DNA from 2 places in the Brenneria uluponensis genome. Region 2 is predicted to be linked to the other one. Evidence: predicted binding sites of a transcription regulator. Region 2 holds the regulator's gene; the other holds the start of a gene.

What was found. The regulator PurR, encoded in region 2, represses purine synthesis genes. The targets are predictions, from matches to a motif close to CANGCAAACGTTTGCNTG.
Region 1: the regulator PurR is predicted to act here: its motif matches at 8,237-8,254, upstream of guaB (IMP dehydrogenase).

The regions. Positions count from the first base shown of each region.
Region 1 covers NZ_CP135917.1:1,360,349-1,371,443, reverse strand. The annotation lists partial or broken gene tnpC (IS66 family transposase) at 1-528, opposite strand, end outside; gene tnpB (IS66 family insertion sequence element accessory protein TnpB) at 574-942, opposite strand; gene tnpA (IS66 family insertion sequence element accessory protein TnpA) at 942-1,250, opposite strand; partial or broken gene RS889_RS06285 (IS3 family transposase) at 1,333-2,690, opposite strand; gene RS889_RS06280 (hypothetical protein) at 2,785-3,255, shown strand; gene RS889_RS06275 (phospholipase D family protein) at 3,503-4,519, opposite strand; gene guaA (glutamine-hydrolyzing GMP synthase) at 5,039-6,616, opposite strand; gene guaB (IMP dehydrogenase) at 6,708-8,174, opposite strand; gene xseA (exodeoxyribonuclease VII large subunit) at 8,347-9,732, shown strand; gene RS889_RS06255 (M4 family metallopeptidase) at 9,828-10,883, shown strand; gene RS889_RS06250 (protealysin inhibitor emfourin) at 10,858-11,095, shown strand, end outside.
Region 2 covers NZ_CP135917.1:2,140,512-2,151,606, forward strand. The annotation lists gene RS889_RS09770 (alpha/beta hydrolase) at 1-16, shown strand, start outside; partial or broken gene RS889_RS09775 (transposase) at 148-553, opposite strand; gene RS889_RS09780 (GNAT family N-acetyltransferase) at 872-1,378, shown strand; gene RS889_RS09785 (hypothetical protein) at 1,359-1,532, shown strand; partial or broken gene RS889_RS09790 (pyridoxal-phosphate dependent enzyme) at 1,577-2,167, shown strand; partial or broken gene RS889_RS09795 (IS5/IS1182 family transposase) at 2,300-2,548, shown strand; gene RS889_RS09800 (thioesterase II family protein) at 2,535-3,023, shown strand; tRNA gene RS889_RS09805 (tRNA-Val) at 3,060-3,136, opposite strand; tRNA gene RS889_RS09810 (tRNA-Val) at 3,147-3,223, opposite strand; gene RS889_RS09815 (MATE family efflux transporter) at 3,378-4,751, opposite strand; gene RS889_RS09820 (riboflavin synthase subunit alpha) at 5,069-5,716, shown strand; gene cfa (cyclopropane fatty acyl phospholipid synthase) at 5,761-6,912, opposite strand; gene purR (HTH-type transcriptional repressor PurR) at 7,263-8,288, opposite strand; gene cydH (cytochrome bd-I oxidase subunit CydH) at 8,671-8,760, shown strand; gene RS889_RS09840 (C40 family peptidase) at 8,910-9,794, opposite strand; gene RS889_RS09845 (Grx4 family monothiol glutaredoxin) at 10,137-10,490, shown strand; gene rnt (ribonuclease T) at 10,551-11,095, opposite strand, start outside.

The DNA.
Region 1 (11,095 bases), 780 kb from region 2:
GCCCAGCGGATGGACCGGGCGGCGGGCAGCCACAATAAACTCCTCGCCATCGCGGTCAAACACCGCTTTTTCCTGCCAGTATTCGATGACTTTTAATTGGGCGGGAATAAACGCCAGCTCTTCTTTAACCTTGCTGAAGAAGGTGGCGCGGGCGCCGGCTTTTTCTTCGTCGGACAGGCACAACTCCACACGTTCACGCAGCAGGTTGGCGGAGAAACCGCGTTGGCGTTTTTGGGTGCCAGACGGCGGTGGGGGCGGCGATACGTCATCCGGCAGTTGAGCCAACAAGGACTCCATTGCCACGTCCAGTTCGGCTTCATCGAACAAGGCAATCTGGTCAGTATGCCGCTCACTGCTGGCGGCAAACTGTTGGGCTTTTTTGAGGCGGAGCAGTTCTTCGAGTAGGGCGATATAACATTCGCGATGTTGAAGCTGTTGCTGAAGTTCCTCGACCTGCGCCAGCAATTCAACCGCAGATAAACTGCGGTTGTCTGGGTTTTCGGCTGGCGGGAAAGTGGGCGTTTTCATGGTTAAATTATAACAAAAACAGCCACCTGATGCTTCCTGTTTCGACTAATTAACGCCATCATAATGCAGTTTTTTATGCCCATTGAGTAGACTGATATCGTAACCATCAAGCAGCCAGTTAATCTGCTCCCCGGTCAGGGGTAACAGGTCATCGGCCAGACTGGGCCATTTGAACTTCTCCTCTGCCAGCGCCTTGTAATAAAGGACAAAACCATTGTCTTCCCACATCAGACATTTGATTTTATTGCGCTGGCGGTTAGTAAAAGCATACAGCGCCCCGGTAAAAGGATCGTGTCCCAATTCCTGTTCTATCAGCGCCGCCAGCCCGTTGACCTGCTTGCGGAAATCGATGGGTGCGCGATAAAGAAAAATCTGTGGCATCGCCAGCGCCGGGCGTAAGTCACGGTTACGCATCAGAGTTGCCTGAGAATAGCGCCCAGCAGGGAGACATTGCGGTCATTAAGACCGGTGATCACCAGGCCATTGGGCAATGAGAGTGTCAGCTCGGTTGGGGTGTCGACGTGGGTGATGTCGGCGGTGACTTTGGCAAACCCTGGGGCCCGCGCTTGAGTCGGGTTATCGGTACAATATTTTTGCCGCCAGTAAACAAACTGGTGGTATGTCAGCTGCTGTTGCTGGCAGAAAACCTGGCCAGAAAGACCGGATGCTTGCCAGGTGGTGATCTGTTCGCGCCAATAGTCGGCCCGCTGTTGAGATGTCATGATTGCGCCCTGCATTTATGGTAGACAGCGGCAGTGTGGCGCAGTTAATCACTGAAAAAAAGATGCCGATTTAAGGGCGCTTACGTTGTTCTGGTGTGACATAACCGATCGCGCTATGCCGATGCTCCTTGTTATACCACTGGCTAAAGCCCTCCACCCAACGCCGGGCTTCCGCCAGATCCAGGAAGCCTGATGACGGCCACGACGGAACATATTTTAGCGTTCTGAACAGCGACTCCACATACGGATTATCGTTACTGACTCGTGGTCGGCTGTGCGAACCCGTGATGCTCAGTTCTTCCAGTTTCACTTTCAGCGTCTGGGATTTCATCGGCGCACCCTTGTCGGCATGTAACACTAACGGATGGCGGTAACACCGTTCACGTAACACGGTGCGGTGCAGCAGCGCGGCCGCTCGCTCGCCGCTTTCCTCTTCGTGAACCTCGTAACCGACGATTTTACGGCTAAAAATATCTTCTATCAGATACAGATAAAAATAGCGGCCGCGAACCCTGGAGGCCAGCCAGGTGACGTCCCACGTCCACACTTGGCATGGCCCGACAGCCTGATAGCTGGTCGGTTTATTCACCTTCAGCGGTGCGCGGCTACGGCCACGGTGATGTACTTGACCCTGCCGCCGCAGTACCCGGTAAAACGTCGATTCACTGGCCAGATAGAGGCCCTTGTCCGCCAGCCGTGGCACGATCTGCGCCGGCGGCAGGCTGGCATATTCCGGCTCATTACATACCGTGACTATCTGATGCTCTTCTTCGGCGGTCAGTTTATTGGCCGGTACCGGACGCTCTGCCGTGGGACGACGGTCTTCAGCCTGGTTATTCCAGCGCCGCCAGGTGCTCAGGCTTAACCCTACTTCCCGACAAGCGGGGAGCAGACGTGCGCCGGCGCTCATGGCTTCACGTATCCATCGGATCAGTTGCACGCGTTCGTGAGCGGGGGTCAGTCGTCCTCGTCCTCCTCGCCGTAATACTGATTCAGCTTTTTTCTCAGGACCAGCAGGGCTGCCGCCTCCGCCAGGGCCTTTTCTTTGCGCGCCAATTCACGCTCCAGCCCTTTGATTTTCTTTTGGGCCTGTTTTTGCGACTGCCGGGTATCGACTTGTGGCGTCTGGAGAAAATCCTGTTTCCACTGCGCTATTTGTTCAGGATAAAGCCCTTTGCGACGGCAGTATTCGCTCAGTTCGGTTTCACTGAGTGTGGCGGTTTCAACGATGACGGCAAAACGGGCTTCTGTCGACCAAAGGTCTGTGGTTTTGTTGGCTCCGGGCACCGGTTTCCCCTCTGCTTTAGCCTGATTACGTCAGTTATACAGGGTAGCTTCGGATATTCCTTCCATCTGTGCAACAGCGGCCACGGTCATGTTGTAAGGGGGAAGTAATTTCGCCAGTGTTGCAGCCTTACGCTCCGGTGAAATACGTTTCATTTGTCACTCCCGCGCCCTCAGGTGTTTTTTCAGAAGGGGTGACAACTACCCTGACACTGAGGGCAATCAAGCTGCTTGTCTATTCGGCTTCTTGATGTACTCTAAACAATTGGAGTGCACCAATGTACCGCAATTCTCGATTTTGGCTATAGATGATGGAGATATTTCTCAGAGCGAAAGAGAAAAAAGAGTCAGTAAACTCCTAAAAGGAAACTATTTTGGGGATGAGCTAAAAGTTGCTAAGGAAAATTTGAATCGATTGATGCTATCGTTCAGATTGGAATATCTTGATCCTGGCGTAAAGAAAGGGCTGCTCGAATATAATCATAAAAAATGGTTTGAGGAAATAAAAAAGAAAACAATTATTCAGGTCAACAATCCATCAAATATTTATGAAGAGAGGCAAATCGAAAGTCTGCCCGAGCTTGTTGAGTTTTCAAAGTCAATAATCTTAGATGATTATCATCACTATTACGAAGAGCTAAAAAAATTCACCCCGAAGAATACGTTGGATTTGTTCCATATGACGGAATATTTTTTTAAATTCCATAAAGAAATACAATAGAAATAAATGGAATTTTTATACTCAACACATCAAGGGTGCATTAATCATCAATAGATGAAACCAATAAGAACAATTTTATTAAGGCAGCTATATACTTCGAAAATAATCGATCCTAATCCGTTACTTAAGCCTACCAGCATTTGGCAGGCGGCTTAGCTTGTTTGCTAGCTAACCACCTGCTGAGGGTCGTTTTCAGCCCTTGGTGAGCGACCGCTTTGCTTTGAAAGCCTTCGCTCGTAGGCTCTGCTCAGGGTAAGAGCAACTCCTCCTGAAGCGCCTCGACTGGAATTGCGTAGTGGTTACACATTCCCTTTTCGATGAGACGCACGATGGCTGCCTTGATTGCTGGAGTAATCTCGAAAGGATGTGCGTACCGACCCTTGCGGCGTTCTATCATGAAGTCAAGCCCGAGGTCAACCTTTCGGACAATAACGTCAAGCTGCATAAAGCGCATGTACGCACCATTCGCTTTTGTGGCGAGTACTACCGTATTCGGATCAAATGGAGGTTTTGAGCCATCGATCGCCTCAGTAAGGAAGTCTCGATAAAGCCGTACCTCGGGATCGACAGGTTTGCTTGTATTTCCAGCGAAATGCTCGGTTACACCATCTTGGTCGTACATGATTCGGGCTGCCTCAGCCTTTATTGTCAGGGTATGGGTCTCATCCCAGACAAACAACGGGATCGTGAGGAAACCCTGCTTTGCCCATTCATCAAAGGTGGGCACTTTGCGAGTTCGGCTTCTGGACTGTGATCCTTGCTGAGCTATTTGTAAGGCTGCTTGGTTGCGGTTGTGCTGCTTGCGGTGACGCTCAAGGGCGTCATCAAAGCCGAAAGATCCCCCATCCATTACTTCACTCTCCCTTTTTAGGATTTTCAGTTGTTGCTGATATTCCTCAAAAAGATGACCGTCCTGAATCACCACACAAGTGTCTCGCCCCATCCCAATGCCCTGGTTAGTGAAGTTTGCACTTCCGATGACCACGATATCAGGCGAGACGAGATAGAGCTTCCAGTGGATGCTAGTGTTGCCCCGAAAATCCACCCAAAGCCGCCGGCGGAGCAGCGTTCGAGCATCGTCAATAAATGTCGGAGAGGTAAACGCGTTGATCGTACCCACAATCACTTCGACGTCATTCTCAGCGGCGATAGATTTCAGGAGTCTGACGGTGCCGGAGGCAAATGCGGAGACGATTGTGATGCTTCGTCTGCATTGTTTAAGTAAGAATTTCTCAAGATCATTTTCGGTATGAAGCCGTTCCATTTTCTTCCCTAATACTGTGCTCAGCGCCGTATTATCCTGCTCGGCAAAAATTGAAAATCCGTCCCGCCAAAACCTGCACCTCTTAGCGTTTTTCTTTGGGTACCCATTATGACGGCAATGCGTAGCCTAGTATTCGGTCTAAGTGTCGCGCCACAACCACGGCATGAAGGATGCAGGTAAACAACATGGTTTTTTCAAGTACACTACAGTGTCATTAGCGGTATGTCCATGGTCTGCTTTTTGGCCGGTAGCTGCCATCGTCACTGGCTGCAAGCGACCAAAAGCGGTCAATAACGCCCAAAGCAGCGACACGTTTACGCGTCCGACTGCCTTTGCTTGTTAGATTTTTCTCTTTTGAATCTGCCAATAAAATGCCAACTAACCGAAACATAGAAACGGAATGCTTGGCGATGCGAAAATTTGCCAGACAGTGCTAGGCTGAAAACGCAAAAAGCCCGCAATTACGCGGGCTTGGAGGTGTTTATTGCTTTTACATGCAGGCTATTGCCAGATGCGAAATCATTCCCACTCAATCGTCGCGGGTGGTTTTCCGGAGATGTCATAAACCACGCGGGAGATGCCGTCGACTTCATTGATGATGCGGTTGGAGCAGCGACCGAGGAAATCATACGGTAGGTGCGCCCAGCGTGCGGTCATGAAATCGATGGTTTCTACTGCACGCAGTGAAACCACCCAATCGTATTTACGCCCATCGCCCATCACGCCCACCGAACGCACTGGCAGGAAGACAGTGAATGCCTGGCTGACTTTGTTGTACAAGTCGGCTTTATGCAGCTCTTCGATGAAGATCGCATCCGCACGACGCAACAGGTCGCAATACGCTTTCTTCACTTCGCCCAGTACACGCACGCCCAGACCTGGCCCCGGGAACGGATGGCGGTACAACATGTCATACGGCAGACCCAGTTCCAGACCGATCTTGCGTACTTCATCCTTGAACAGCTCTTTCAACGGCTCAACCAGACCCAGCTTCATCTCTTTCGGCAAACCGCCGACATTATGGTGAGATTTAATGACATGCGCCTTGCCCGTTGCAGAAGCAGCAGATTCAATAACATCCGGGTAAATAGTGCCCTGCGCCAGCCATTTCACATCAGACTGCTTGCTGGCTTCTTCGTCGAAGACTTCAACAAACACGCGACCAATAATTTTACGTTTCGCTTCCGGCTCATCCACACCCGCCAACCCACTCAGGAAGCGCTCTTCTGCCGGGACATGCACAATGTTCAAACCAAAATGGTCGCCAAACATATCCAGCACCTGCTCAGCTTCATTCAGACGCAGCAATCCGTTATCCACGAACACGCAGGTGAGACGCTCACCAATGGCACGATGTAGTAGCATGGCGGTCACGGAAGAATCCACACCACCAGACAGGCCGAGAATCACGTTATCATTGCCGATTTGTTCACGGAGGCGGGCTACAGCATCATCAATAATCTTGGCGGGTGTCCACAACGCTTCACACTGACAGATATCACGCACAAAGCGTTCTAATATGCGCTGCCCCTGACGGGTGTGCGTCACTTCTGGATGGAACTGAACGCCGTAAAAACGTTTCTCTTCATTTGCCATAATGGCAAACGGGCAAGTATCCGTGCTGGCAATGGTCACGAAATCCTGAGGAATCGCCGTCACTTTATCGCCGTGGCTCATCCACACATCCAACACCGGAACACCAAAACCGCTGATAGAATCCTGAATGTCCCGAACTAGCGTGCAGTCCACCTTGACTTCAACCTGCGCGTAACCAAATTCACGCTCATTGGAACCTTCTACCGTCCCACCCAGTTGCATCGCCATGGTCTGCATGCCATAACACACACCCAGAACAGGCACACCCGCCTGGAAGACATATTCCGGGGCACGTGGGCTATTGAACTCGGTGGTACTTTCCGGTCCGCCGGAAAGAATAATCCCATTTGGATTGAATTCACGAATTTGCGCTTCAGTGACATCCCATGCCCAAAGCTCACAGTAAACGCCCAGTTCACGAACCCGCCGTGCAACCAGTTGCGTATATTGAGAACCGAAATCCAGAATAAGAATGCGGTGTTGATGAATGTTTTCTGTCATGGGAAATATATTCCAAATACAAAAAGCTAAAAGTGATTAAACCCGGTGAAGATTACCGGGTTTAACGGGTTAAATCCGCCTGCAAACCACCTTATGAACCCATACGGTAATTCGGCGATTCCTTGGTGATGGTTACATCGTGGACATGGCTTTCCTGAATACCCGCACCGCTAATACGGACAAATTCCGCTTTAGTTCGCAGCTCATCAATGGTTCCGCATCCGGTCAATCCCATACAGGAACGCAGGCCGCCCATCTGTTGATGAACGATCTCTTTCAAACGCCCTTTGTACGCGACACGACCTTCGATACCTTCCGGCACCAATTTGTCTGCGGCATTGTCAGACTGGAAATAGCGATCGGAAGACCCTTTGGACATCGCACCCAGCGACCCCATACCGCGATAAGATTTGAAAGAACGCCCTTGATAGAGCTCAATTTCTCCAGGAGACTCTTCCGTACCCGCCAGCATGGACCCCACCATGACACAGGCTGCGCCCGCGGCGATGGCTTTGGCGATATCGCCGGAGAAACGGATGCCGCCATCAGCGATAACCGGAACGCCCGTACCTTCCAGTGCCTCCACGGCATCTGAAATAGCGGTAATCTGCGGTACACCCACACCCGTTACGATACGAGTGGTACAAATAGAACCAGGACCGATACCCACTTTCACCGCACTGACACCCGCCTCAACCAGCGCCAGCGCACCTGCGCCAGTCGCTACGTTGCCGCCGATAATTTGCAGCTCGGGATATTTGTTACGGGTTTCACGAATACGTTGTAGCACGCCTTCAGAGTGACCGTGAGACGAGTCAATCAGCAATACATCAACACCCGCTGCGACCAGTGCATCGATACGCTCTTCATTACCCGCGCCAGCACCAACTGCCGCACCAACACGCAGACGTCCATGCTCATCTTTACAGGCATTCGGTTTACGCTCTGCTTTCTGGAAATCTTTAACGGTGATCATCCCAACCAGATGGAACTGATCATCCACGACCAGCGCCTTCTCAATGCGCCGTTCATGCATTTTTTGCAATACGACTTCGCGTGCTTCGCCTTCTTTTACCGTCACCAGACGCTCTTTCGTTGTCATGAAATCGCTGACCGGCCGGTTAAGATCAGTTACAAAGCGAACATCACGGCCAGTGATAATCCCTACCAACTCATTGCCTTCGGTAACCACTGGGTAACCGGCGAAACCATTACGCTTGGTCAGTTCTTTTACCTGATGCAACGTTGTGGTTGGTGTTACGGTTTGTGGATCAACAACCACACCGCTTTCATGTTTTTTTACGCGGCTGACTTCTTCTGCCTGACGCTCAATAGACATGTTTTTGTGAACAAAACCTAATCCGCCTTCCTGAGCCAGCGCAATCGCCAGACCAGATTCGGTGACAGTATCCATCGCTGCGGACAGCATAGGAATGTTCAGACTGATCGTTTTCGTGAGTCGAGTGGTTAAATCAGCCGTATTAGGCAGGACAGTAGAATGTGCGGGAACAAGGAGAACGTCATCAAACGTTAGTGCTTCTTTAGCGATACGTAGCATGGGCAATATCTCACCAAGGGTGGGTGGAAGATTAGATAAAATATTGCCGAGGCATTATACAGAGCGTAATCGGTTGCCTCCAGCATTTTTTTACTAAAATGCTTGATTACCTTTTACAGGCAGGTAGTATCGATCAATTAAGTCACTGTTTTAAAATTTGATCTGGCTCACAATGTCTCAACTTCCTTCTTCTGCAATTTTCACCGTAAGTCGCCTTAATCAGACGGTTAAACAACTGCTGGAAGGCGAAATGGGTCAGATCTGGCTTTCCGGTGAAATATCCAACTTCTCGCAACCTGCATCCGGCCACTGGTATTTTACGCTGAAAGACGAGCGTGCACAGGTGCGTTGCGCCATGTTCCGTAATAGCAATCGCCGGGTAATCTTCCGCCCACAGAATGGCCAACAGGTGCTTATCCGTGCGATCATTACTCTGTATGAGCCTCGCGGGGATTACCAGTTGCTGGCAGAAAGCATGCAGCCCGCCGGTGATGGTCTGCTGCAACAACAGTTTGAACAACTGAAACAGCGTCTGTCCGCGGAGGGCTTGTTTGAACAGCAATATAAGCAACTCCTGCCTAAACCCGCCAGACAAGTAGGCGTTATCACCTCTGCCAGCGGTGCGGCACTACACGATATCCTGCAAGTTTTACAACGCCGTGACCCATCGTTGCCCGTGGTCATTTACCCCACAGCCGTTCAGGGTAATGAAGCGCCATTACAAATTGTCCGCGCCATTGAACTGGCAAATCAGCGTCAGGAATGTGATGTTCTGATTGTTGGGCGCGGCGGCGGTTCACTGGAAGATTTATGGAGTTTTAATGATGAACGAGTGGCACGGGCCATTTTTGCCAGCGCCATTCCTGTGGTCAGTGCCGTAGGACATGAAACGGATGTCACCATTGCCGATTTTGTCGCTGACCTGCGTGCTCCGACACCTTCAGCCGCCGCCGAACTGGTCAGTCGTAATCATCCAGAACTACTACGACAGATCCAATCCTTGCGTCAGCGGCTGGAAATGAGCATGGATTACTATCTGGCTCAGCGTGCACAAACCTTTAGTCGCTTTTATCATCGCCTGCAGCAACAGCACCCACAGCTACGGCTGGCAAGGCAGCAAAATCAGCTGATCCGGCTGCGTCAGCGATTAGACGATGTAATACAAATCCGGCTTCGTCATGCTGCGCGTCAGCATGAGCGACAGTTGCAACGTCTGATGCAGCAGCAACCGCAACCGCGGATTCACCGTGCTCAGCAGCATTTGCAACAACTGCGTTATCAATTGCAACAGACAGTGGAACGGCAGCTAAACCAGCATAAACAGCGCTTTGGTGAAACCTGTTCCCACCTGGAAGCGGTCAGTCCGCTAGCAACGCTGGCACGCGGCTATAGTGTGACATCGACATCTGATGGTCAGGTAATGAAAAGAACTATTCAGGCGTCCATCGGCGATACCTTGAAAACCTGCCTTCAGGATGGATGGGTAGCAAGCCAGATAACCGAAATTCGCTCAGAATCCGCAACTGTCGTGAAAAAACGTTATAAACAGAAGATCTGATCTCTACACTATACTTATCGCTTCATTACTGGTTATCTATGAGTAGGGATGAGCATCAGCATACATGATGTTCACCTATCATAAGGAGATGAGGCATGAGGCTAATACGTAGCATAATCCCCCCCTATATCCTGCATCGTATTATCAACAATGGTTCTGATGAAGAGCGTCGTTGTGCCCAACAGACATTAATGCATGTCCAATCGCTGATGGTAGAGATGTTATCCAAACCCGTGCCGCATGAGATATACACTGGCGGTCAGGTTGATCGGAAAATCTATAATGCAGAACATCAACAGCAACTGCCGGGAATCCAGGTGCGTACCGAGGGTCAAGCCAGTAATGGTGATATCGCTGTCGATGAAGCGTACAACTATCTGGGCGCCACCTATGATTTTTTCTGGCAGATATTCGGCCGTAATTCATTAGATAACCAAGGGTTACCGCTTTCTGGGACCGTGCATTATGGCAAAGATTATCAGAACGCCTTCTGGAATGGGCAGCAGATGGTTTTTGGTGATGGCGACGGCAAGATTTTCAACCGTTTTACTACCGCGATTGACGTGGTCGGCCATGAACTGACGCATGGCATCACTGAAAGTGAAGCAAATTTCATCTACTTCCGTCAGTCTGGGGCGCTCAATGAGTCGATGTCCGACGTATTTGGCTCCATGGTAAAACAGTTCTACCATAAACAAACGGCACAACAAGCGGACTGGATCATCGGCGAAGGTCTGCTGGCAGAGAATATTGATGGTAAAGGCCTACGCTCTATGGCCAGACCCGGCACAGCTTATGATGATTTATTGCTGGGAACCGACCCACAGCCAGCACATATGCGTGACTATATCAATACACGTGAAGATAATGGCGGAGTTCATCTTAATTCCGGCATTCCCAACCGGGCATTTTATCTGACGGCAATGGGGTTGGGGGGCTATTCCTGGGAAAAAGCCGGGCAGATCTGGTACGACACACTATGTGATAAATCACTACCCCAGAATGCCGATTTTTCCGTTTTTGCCAAACTCACTGCCGAACATGCTGAAAAACGTTTTAATGCCGTCGTTGCCGATATTGTCATTCAGGCCTGGTATCAGGTCGGTGTGGAAACGGGAATAACCAATGAACATTCAGCCCGCTTTGACTGATGATGCAGTGATTGAACTGGCACGTGAAGGTGGTTTTGCCTGGATACCCAAACTCGCGGGGCATCGACGTTTTGCGCTGGCCGATATCCCGTCTCCGGCGCGGGAAAAAACGTGTGCAATACTGCGCAACATCTTCTCTGCGGTACGAGAACCTGATCGACAGAGCCCACCGGGTCGTGGCGATCAGTTTTATTACCGCATTCATATCAGCT
Region 2 (11,095 bases):
GAAAATATTTAAATAATATTTGATACCAACACATAATTAATGCGGCCCCAATAAGTGAACAGCGAGATTCATAATGAATAATGGAATCACTATGGGTTTACGTTATGCAATAGCCGATATTTTATTAATGGCTGTCACTTTCGGGGCCGCGATGGTAACAATGAAAATTAGAGTAGATGACACATCGGTGTCGTACATCTCTTTGAACGTGGGGATAATCTCACTCGTGATCATGCTTTTGGCATACAGAGACAAAACCTGGCTGTTCATTTCTGTGATACGTATTTGATTTTTCTTTATCAGTTGCGGTTCAGTGGTGTCTTCACAGCCACGGGGCTCTGCTGAGTATAGTGTTAGACGAGTAACCGTTATGCGTATTTTGAGCCTTTTTTCGAGGCATTTCTCTTATGCCTGCCATGGTTGGTAGGCGTGAAAACTGGTTGAGGTCGTCTTCTGTTTTAATGTCTTTGACCCGTTCGGCGGTGAGCGCCTTGAGTTTCTTTCGTTCATAGTGTGACTGTCTTCGTTTCCAGGATAAATATAATGAAAACAAACAATTATACAGTTTAAATTACAGTTTTTAACGTTAACAAAAAAACACATTTTATCTATAATTTTTTCTTACTTGATGGGTGTTGATATAAAAAATCATTTTTTTATTTATTTTTAGCTAAATACTCTGATTTTTTTTTGCTCTCCATTCTTGTAGAAATTAAATATTATTATTGATTTGTTTTATGAAATTTTATGTTTTCAGTGGAAATGAATATAGAATAAATGCTTTAGACCTGCTAATGTTTTTGTGCATGCAGCGCATTTGATTTTACCGGGAAAGTAGTAGTTATCCTTGAACTCAGGAAGAGGTGGCAGTATGTCAATTCTGACAGAATGCACTGGAAATGATATTGGTGCTTATTGTAATATCTTCGTTGAAGAATATGAGAATGATTTAATCAAAAATCATCATCTCAGCCAGTCTGAAGCACATAAAAAAGCTATTGATGTATTTAATTCTTCGTTTCCTGATAATCGAGCTGAGAAAAACAACTCTCTTTTACGCATTAACAAAATGCTAAATGATAAATCCTATCATGTTGGTTATATATGGCTTCTTTATTTCCCAAAAGAACAGTCAGTATTTATTATGGATTTCTATATTCTTCATGAATATCGTAATAAAAAAATCGGCTATGAAGCCATGAATGATTTGATATCAATGATCGGACGTTCCAATGTGACGATGATAAAACTACGTGTTGAGCCTGAAAATCAGGCAGCAATTGGTTTATACAAAAAAATAGGTTTTGATATTACCGGCATAAATATGGTCCGCAGGATAACCTTAAAGGTTGGAGAGAATGATATATCAAACAAGTGAGAGTATTAATAATGGAAATATTTTTTTAAAATTTAATGATTTCATAAAAAACAATAGCGTCTATATAAAAATAGAAAATATGAATCAGGGTGGTTCAATAAAAATAAAAACTGCTATAGCTTTAGTCGATGCAGCAGAAAAAATGCTGGATTAAAAGAGAAAAAATATGTTATTGAATCTAGCTCAGGAAATCTGGGAATCACATTAAGCATCATCTGTGCAGCAAGAAAATATAAATTCACGTGTGTTGCTGATAAAAATACGTTGCCTCATACTATCAAGGTCATGAAGGCATATGGTGCTGAAGTGATTGTCATCGAAAAACCTGATCCAGAAAAAGGCTATCTCGGTAGTCGACTCAACTATATCAGGAAAACATTGATGTCAGATAATAATTTGGTGTGGACTAATCAATATGAATGTCCCGATAATAGCGAAGCCCATGCAAGATTGACGGCCAGAGAATTACTGATTGAATTTCCTGTTATTGACTACCTTTTTGTCGCAGCAGGAACGACGGGTACATTGATGGGATGTGTCCAAACTATTACTGAAGAATCACCAGCAACAAAAATTATTGCTGTTGATACTGAAGGGTCGGTCATTTTTGGTACGCCGCCAGCACCGCGCTATATTCCCGGTATGGGAGCCAGTGTCCCTCCGCCATTATTTGACAGTAAGAATCTGTTCGACATGGTACAAGTGTCAGAAATGGATACGGTGCAGACCTGCCGGATGGTCGCACAGCGCTACGGTTTTCTTGCCGGTGGTTCAACAGGAACTGTGCTGACTGCCATTCAGCACTATAGTCATAAAATTCCCACCGGTTCAGTGGTCGCCATGATTAGCCCGGATGGCGGAGAACGCTATATCGATACCATCTATTCCGACGAGTGGTGTCGACAAAAAGGCTTATTGCGACTTTTTGGCGACTGGAACACGATTTACCGTCGTTTTAATCTTTGGTCGAAAAAAGGTGTTCTTCTTCAATTATTCACGGCATTGAAGCAATCACCTGATTTTGAATGGGCATTTATTGACGGCAGCATTGTCAGCGCTCATCAGCACGCCACTGGGGCATCCACAGATGAGAGTGAATCGATTGGTAAAAGCCGTGGTGGAAATACAACAAAAATCCATTTAGCCGTGGACAGTTATGGTTTACCTATTTTTCGGGCACAGTAACGGAGGGTTAATCGCCTATGAGCTGGCGCGGAAATTACAGTCCGCAAGCGGGTATTCACTGTCTCATTTGTTTCTTTCTGCCAGCTGCTCAGCGGCTGATCGCAAAGTGACAGCGAGGCGTTCAGCGCTGAATGACGACGCGTTAATCAGCGAATTAGTCAGCCTTAATGGTACGCCACCAGCACTGCTGGCGAACAAAGAGATGATGGAACTTTATCTCCCTATTCTGCGCGCCGATTTTGCTATTTCTGACAGCTATCGCTATTGTTCTACGCCACGCCTTAAGAGCGCGACAACAGTCTTTTACGGATTACAGGATGACAGTATGTCGTTGAATGAGATAAACGGCTGGCAGAAAATTATTCATGGAAACGTCGATTTTGTTCCCATTAATGGCGGGCATTTTTTTATTCATGAAAGGCTGGCGCAGGTTATTTCACACATCAAACGCTATCTATGATCTACAGACGCCAGCGAAAATCTGTGAAATAAGAATTGGTACGACCGAGTGGACTCGAACCACCGACCCCCACCATGTCAAGGTGGTGCTCTAACCAACTGAGCTACGATCGTATACCAAGAATGGTGCGTTCTAATGGACTCGAACCATCGACCCCCACCATGTCAAGGTGGTGCTCTAACCAACTGAGCTAAGAACGCATTTTCAAAACATTGCCGCCAGAGTAGCGGCGGGGACGAATATTAACGGGCTATATCGCCGCTGGCAAGGAGAAAAACATAAAAATTGTCTGCTTACCAGTCTGATTGTCGAGCTTATATGCAGTACGCCGTTTTTTTCGTCACACCCTCTGTTTTATCGAGATGCGCGAGTTAGGATCAGGGATGCAGGCTGTCGTTGTAACCAACGGATGCGCGTTACCATCATGATGGCTGAGGATGTCAGCCCGATAATGAAGCCGCACCAAAAGCCGGCAGGTCCCATTCGGGGAACAATTAGGTCGGTCAGTGCCAATGCATACCCGCTGGGTAATCCTAATATCCAGTAGGAAACAAAGGTAATGAAGAAAATAGAGCGGGTGTCTTTATAGCCACGCAGGACACCGCTACCAATGGTTTGAACGGCATCAGAAATCTGATACACCGCTGCCAGCAACATTAAGTGTGATGCCACCGCAACGACATCCGGATTTTTGTTATAGAGCATGGCAATGGGTTCACGCAGTGTGATAGTAAAAATAGCGGTGCAAATTGCCAGCACAATTCCAGATGCAATACTGGTATGGGCCGCGACACGAGCATCGGCTACAGAGCCTTCTCCCAGTCGATGTCCGACACGGATGGTAGCCGCAACACCAACGGAAAGCGGCAGTACAAACATTAGCGAACTGAAGTTGAGGGCGATCTGATGACCAGCGACATTCACCACACCCAGTGGGAGTACCAGCAAGGCAACAATGGCGAACTGCGTGACTTCGAACAGAATTGCCAAGGCAATAGGTAAGCCGAGTCCCCACAGTCGCTTTAACGCCTGCCAGTCTGGCCTGAGTGACGAATGATGTTGGCGGATATCCCGCAGCCAGCGGGCCTGGCGAGTATAAGCGGCCAATAAAAGCATCATAATCCAGTATACGGAGGATGTCGCCACACCACAGCCTACGCCACCCATTTCAGGCATACCCAATTTACCGTGAATAAAGACATAGTTAATCGGGATGTTAACCAATAACCCGATGAAACCAATAGCCATTCCCGGTTTCGTTTTTGACAACCCCTCACACTGACCGCGTAAAACCTGATAAAACAGATATCCTGGCACACCCCACGCAAGAGCATGAAGGTAATCAATTGCCTTCTCGGCCAGTTCCGGCGGGCCATTGTGCATCAAGTGGATTACGTACTGCCCCTGATACAGAACTATCATGGTGACAACAGAAATGGCACTCGCCAGTAAAAAAGATTGCTGTACTTGATGAGCAATGCGATTTCGCCGTCCAGAGCCGTTCATTTGCGCAACGACAGGCGTTAGCGCCATCAGTAAGCCATGGCCGAATAAAATGGCTGGTAACCAGATGGACGTTCCTACCGCTACTGCGGCCATGTCGGTTGCGCTATAAGAACCCGCCATAATCGTATCGACTACGCCCATTGAGGTCTGGGAAACTTGCGCAATGATGACAGGAATCGCCAGCGTTAATAATTGACGCGCCTCCGACAGATACTTCTGCACGAACACACCTTCCTAATAGGATCGATAGATATCTCAACCAGAGAGAAAGACAATCATCCTTTTTTACATGAAAAGAGCGGGCATTGTAACGATTTATCAGCAGTAAACCAATGAATTACCATTTCTCTCTGTTCTATTGAGATTATGTTGCAATGCTGAAAAATTCGCTGATTCAATAGCGCTTTTACTCGGTAATCAAGTTTGGTTTTCTTTTTAATATCGTGCAAACTGCCTGGATAATGTTGAAATCAAGTCGGTATCAATGGATATGGTCCGTTGACACTGCATTTTTTAAACGAATTTAAGAGGCACTCCGCATGTTTACCGGTATTGTTCAGGGCACGGCTCCTGTTGTGTCCATTGATGAAAAAACCAATTTTCGCACGCACATTGTTCAATTTCCGCCTGAAATGTTATCAGGGTTGGTGCCAGGCGCATCTGTTGCTCATAACGGTTGCTGCTTGACCGTGAGCGCGATTGAAGGGGCGCGAGTCAGTTTTGATTTGATGAAAGAGACACTGCGTTTGACCAATCTCGGTAACTTGAACGTAGGTGATTCAGTTAATTTAGAGCGTGCTGCCAGGTTCGGTGATGAAGTCGGTGGGCATGTTATGTCGGGCCACATCATCTGTACGGCAGACATCGTTAAAATTCTGACTTCGGAAAATAATCACCAGATCTGGTTCCGAATGTCGGATGATGCCTTGATGAAATATGTACTACACAAAGGGTTCATTGGTATTGACGGTATCAGCTTGACTATTGGTGAAGTTACTCGCAGTCGTTTCTGCGTGCATCTTATCCCTGAAACGTTAAACCGGACTACGCTGGGGCAGAAACGATTGGGTGATCGTGTGAATATTGAGATTGACCCACAGACACAGGCGATCGTGGATACGGTTGAGCGTGTATTGTTGAATCAATCTCACCGTCAACAAGATCCGGCCACAGAAGCAACAGAATAAAATAGTGTAGCCGTCAGCATAAAGCTGGCGGCCAAGTCAATCCGTCAGTGGGGGACGCGTATCCCACCTTCAACGCCGTCAACACTGAATAGCACCTGCCACAGTTGAATATCCCGTGCGCGAAAGGCGCCAGCACAGGCGTTCAGATAGTAACTGAACATGCGGTGGAATTTTTCAGGGTAATTCGCTGACAGTTCGGACCAATGTTGCTGGAAACGTGCATGCCAAGTCATCAGCGTTCGATCATAGTCAGCCCCAAAGTTGTGCCAGTCTTCCATGACCAGATAAGGTTCACTGGATTGGGCAATATGTCGGACCGACGGTAGGCAACCATTAGGGAAAATATATTTGTTGATCCAGGGGTCGACTTCAAGATTCGTTTTGTTGGCACCGATAGTATGTAGCAGAAAGAGGCCGTTGGGCTTCAGGGTTTTACGTACCAGTTGGAAATAAGTATCGTAATTTTTGGGGCCGACGTGTTCAAACATACCAACAGAAACGATGCGGTCGAACTGGAGATTCAGATCGCGATAATCCTGTAATAAAATCGTGACATCCAGTTCCTGGCATCGCTGCTGAGCCAGTTTCTGCTGCTCACGAGAAATAGTGACACCTGTGACCGATACACCGTAGTGACGGGCTGCAAATGCCGCTAGTCCGCCCCAACCACAGCCAATATCCAGCAGTGTCATGCCGCGACGCAGCTGTAACTTTTCGCAAATCATACGAAGTTTGTCTTCCTGAGCTTGTTCCAGGGTGTCTGCCTGTTTCCAGTAACCACAGGAATATTGCATGTATGGATCAAGCATCAGTGAGAAAAGATCATTGCCGAGGTCGTAATGCTCTTTCCCTACAATCCAGGATCGTCTCTTTGATTGAAGATTGATGACTCGTGCAAGTAGAATCCGTATCAAATCGCGCCAGCGCTGCGGTATTTTTTCTTCCAATCCGGCTCGCAGTACCCGATGGAAAAACATATCCAGACGTTCACACTCCCACCAGCCGTCCATGTAACTCTCACCAAGACCTAAAGAGCCTTCACGCAGAATGCGTTTATAAAAATCGGTATTCTTGACAGTGATATCAAAAGGTCGCGAACCATTAATAGTGATGTCAGCCATTGACAGCATTTCATGCACAATCTGGAACCAGGACGTATTATGCCTACCCAGCTCCTCTATATAAGACGAACTCATAATCTCTCCCTACCTTGCCATTTGAATTACAGCAAGGAACAACATAGACAATTTTCACCTGTAATAAGAATCGGTGGATGCTTATCCATCGTTTACCCTCTGAACTATTTCAGAGAAATAAATAAGAGAAACGTTGGTATGGAAAGCACCTATCCAAATTAGACGACGAAGGCGTTCGGCAGTCTGAGTATAAGGATAGTAAAACTATTCAGTATGTCTTGTTTGCCTGTTATGTTCACATAAGGCAATAGCAAGTCTATGACTGCTTCAGCCTGTGGACAAGCATAAATAGTCTGAAGCAGTGGTTAAAAATTTAATGAAATAAGGCAGCAATAAGTAAATTGTCTGAATTAACGGCGATAATCACGGAACGGACCATCTGCGACAGAGCGTCGTTCAATCAAGGTAGGGTGGACTTCAATGACCTGTGCTTCTTCACGTTTGCTGACAATGCGATCCAGTAGCATAGATAATGCGGACTGTCCCAAACGCTCTTTGGGTTGATGCACCGTTGTCAGCGCTGGTGTGAAATAGCGAGAGTGCCGTACATTATCATACCCGATCACCGAAATATCCTGCGGTACACGTAAGCCGAGTTCGTCAGCTGCACAGATTGCCCCCATGGCCATGATGTCACCACCACAGAAGACGGCTGTTGGGTGATGCTTTTGTGCCAGTATCTGATGCATGGCTTTATAGCCGGATTCCGGTTCAAAATCGCCTTGAACAATCCACTCTTCATGTATTGTGATATGCGCTTCTTTCAGGGCCTTAAGAAAACCCAAGTAACGCCCGCTACCCGTATTCCGCTCTTGCAGACCGGGAATGGCGCCGATGTCGCGGTGACCACGCTCAATCAGGTAACGACCTGCCATATAGCCACCTTCAAAAGCGTTATCAATAATGGTATCGGTAAAATCACTGTGCCCCTTGCCCCAATCCATCACGACCATAGGAATGTTACGGTAATCTTCCAGCATGGAAAGCAGTGCTGGTGGATATTCAGCGCACATTATCAGTAATCCATCTACTCGTTTTTGTGCCAGCATAGAAAGATAAGCACGTTGCTTATCCAGATTGTTGTGGGAGTTACACAGAATTAGTGTGTATCCTTTTGCGTAGCAACTATTCTCAACAGATTCGATAATTTCTGCAAAGTAGGGTGCCTCACTTGAGGTCGCAAGCAGTCCAATGGATTTTGTATGATTAACTTTCAAGCTGCGGGCAACGGCACTTGGCGAATAATGTAATTCTTTGATGGCTGCCCTTACGGCGGCTTTAGTATCTTCGGCGACGAAACGTGTTTTATTGATCACGTGTGATACGGTTGTGGTAGAAACACCTGCGCGCTTTGCCACATCTTTAATCGTTGCCATGTAAAATGACTCCTGAACTCACCTGATTACAGCAGTAAGTAAATGGTTAATCGTTTGCCTGCGCGAATAGTTCTCTTTCTGACCACGAAAGCAGAACTTCAGAAGGAGAGAGTCGGCGGTTTAGACCTGAAGGGCAAGGTTGACGCTTTCGACCAACGCAGGATGTGTACAGTAAACTGCAAATTCTGTCCGATTTAATGCAAAAGTGGAAGTGCTAATTCATATTATGTCTGCGATATTCGGAGAGGATTTCTCGATCAAATTAAGAGAAAGTTTCCATATACCCACTACTATTGGTAGTATTTATTGCCTGGCTTGGGGTAATAAACCCATTCTGATTACAATAACGGATGTCAATACTGAGTCTGCAAAGGAGGTATTTATGGATACGGCTCTAAAAATGTCGTTGTTAACCACAGTGTGTGCATTGGCCATTATCATGGCGTTCAGTTTTACAGCCGTGCTGAACTGATAAGCTTTAGTGACGGTGTAAAGCCACTAAATTAGTCATTTTTGGCATGACAAAACAGAAAGACAACGGGACCGGAAGGTCCCGTTGTCAGTTGGAGTATCCCTCGGTGCGGTATACCCAGGTATCTTGAGCTTAACGAGAATGTTACATCAGCGAACAGTCTTTGGCGTGACGACACGGCGTGCGCCGACATAGTGTTCTTGCCAATAATTGCCGCTCAATTTGCTGATCTTGATATCGGAACCTGTCCGCGGGGACTGAATAAAACGTCCATTACCAAGGTAAACCCCGACATGGTCGGCCGCGCCGCGATTACTAATGTGGAAGAACACTAGATCACCTCTTTCCAGCTCACTCTTTTTGATCGGTGCTGCATCACGCAGGTGGAACATTTCATTAGCTGTGCGTGGGATCGGTATTTTTACTACGTCCTTGTAGGCGTAATAGATCAATCCGCTGCAATCAAATCCGGCAGCAGGTGAAGCGCCTCCCCAGTGATAGGGTTTCCCAATCTGTTTTAGCAGCTTATTCATGGCAGTCAATTTGACGTGTTGGTAATGCTTTCTGCGCATAACACTAAGGGGTAGTGCTTTCTTGTGCTTGCTTTCTCTGCTTTTGGTTCGTGCCGCTATTTTTCTATCTTGCGTTCTGTGATGTGTGGGCTCATGTCTTTTCGATGCCACATGCTTGATTTCTGTTGCTTTAGTCTCATGGTTTTTTGTGCGATGTTTGGTCGAGGGTCTAGTCAGATGTTTGGGATGAGCGGCTGAGTTTCGTGTGGCTTTGCTGTGGGAATGTGCTGTTTTAGTCGTTTTTAGCGAGTATCCCTTACTGCCCCTCTCTTTTTTATCGTGTGTCGGTACTGTGGCTTTTTTGGTGTTTTTGGACGGTTTGTTTTTTCTTGTATCAACCGTGTCAGTTACGCCCACATTGAGCTTATGCAGGGAAACCGCCACGGCGTGTGGTGCGGCTTGTGCCAAATTAAAAAACAGGTTGCTAAAAAATAACAAGAAAAAGGTAACAAATAACCGCATAATTATTATGACTGAATGTCGTCCTCAATCGCTCGATTTCCACAGTATTCCTGAAAATGGGACGATAAAAAAGTGAGAATAGCCGTTTTATTACAACAAAATAGTGAAAAATCGTTAACGAGTGTAATTATGGTGTGATTATCATCAGTTTCTGCATCAGATTTCACCAATCATTATCTAATAATAGCCCTAGTTTAAAACCCTACAAAAGATAACGTTTTTTTGTGACTGCCGCTATCGTTACAATACAAAAGAGTCAATGTGATATTGGCAATATTTATAACTGATGCTGATGGCGGCGGATCAACCGTATAGCCATCACGTGCTTGAGGAAGCAATAGAATGACGACAACGACAATTGAAAAAATTCAGCTCCAGATCGCTGAAAACCCTATCCTGCTATATATGAAAGGTTCTCCAAAACTGCCAAGCTGTGGCTTTTCTGCTCAGGCGGTACAGGCGTTGTCAGCATGCGGCGAGCGTTTTGCTTATGTTGATATTTTGCAGAATCCAGAAATTCGTACAGAATTGCCCAAATACGCCAATTGGCCCACTTTCCCTCAGTTATGGGTAGACGGTGAACTGGTCGGTGGATGCGATATCATCATTGAAATGTATCAGCGTGGTGAGTTACAGCAACTTATCAAGGATACTGCAGAAAAATACTCGTCCCAGAAAGATGGTCAGCAACAATAAATCAACACTATGTTATTTTATACGCGATGATTTTCAGGCGGTAACCACCGCCTGAAAATCTCAATCTTCGCTATGGGCAGGTGAAGGTTCTGCCTCGGGTTGCGTGGCTGTTGGCCATCCCCCCATTCGTTTCCAGCGATTTACCAACTCACAGAATAGCATTGAGGTCTGTTGGGTATCATACAAGGCAGAGTGAGCCTGACTAGGATCAAATGGGACACCGGCAGTAATACAGGCTTTAGCCAGGACTGTCTGTCCTACTACCAATCCACTGAGCGCTGCGGTATCAAAGGTGGCAAAAGGATGAAAAGGATTGCGTTTCAGTCCACAACGCTCTGCAGCGGACATGAGAAATCCATGATCGAAAGTAGCATTGTGTGCGACAACAATCGCCCGATTGCATCCCTGATCTTTAACCCCTTTACGCACGACTTTGAAGATTTCATGTACCGCTTCATATTCACTGACGGCACCACGTAAAGGATTGGTCGGGTCTATGCCGTTAAACGCCAGTGCTTCTGGCTGCAAAATTGAGCCTTCGAACGGTTCAACGTGAAAATGCAATGTCTGATCCGGCAGTAACCAACCATTGTCATCCATTTTGA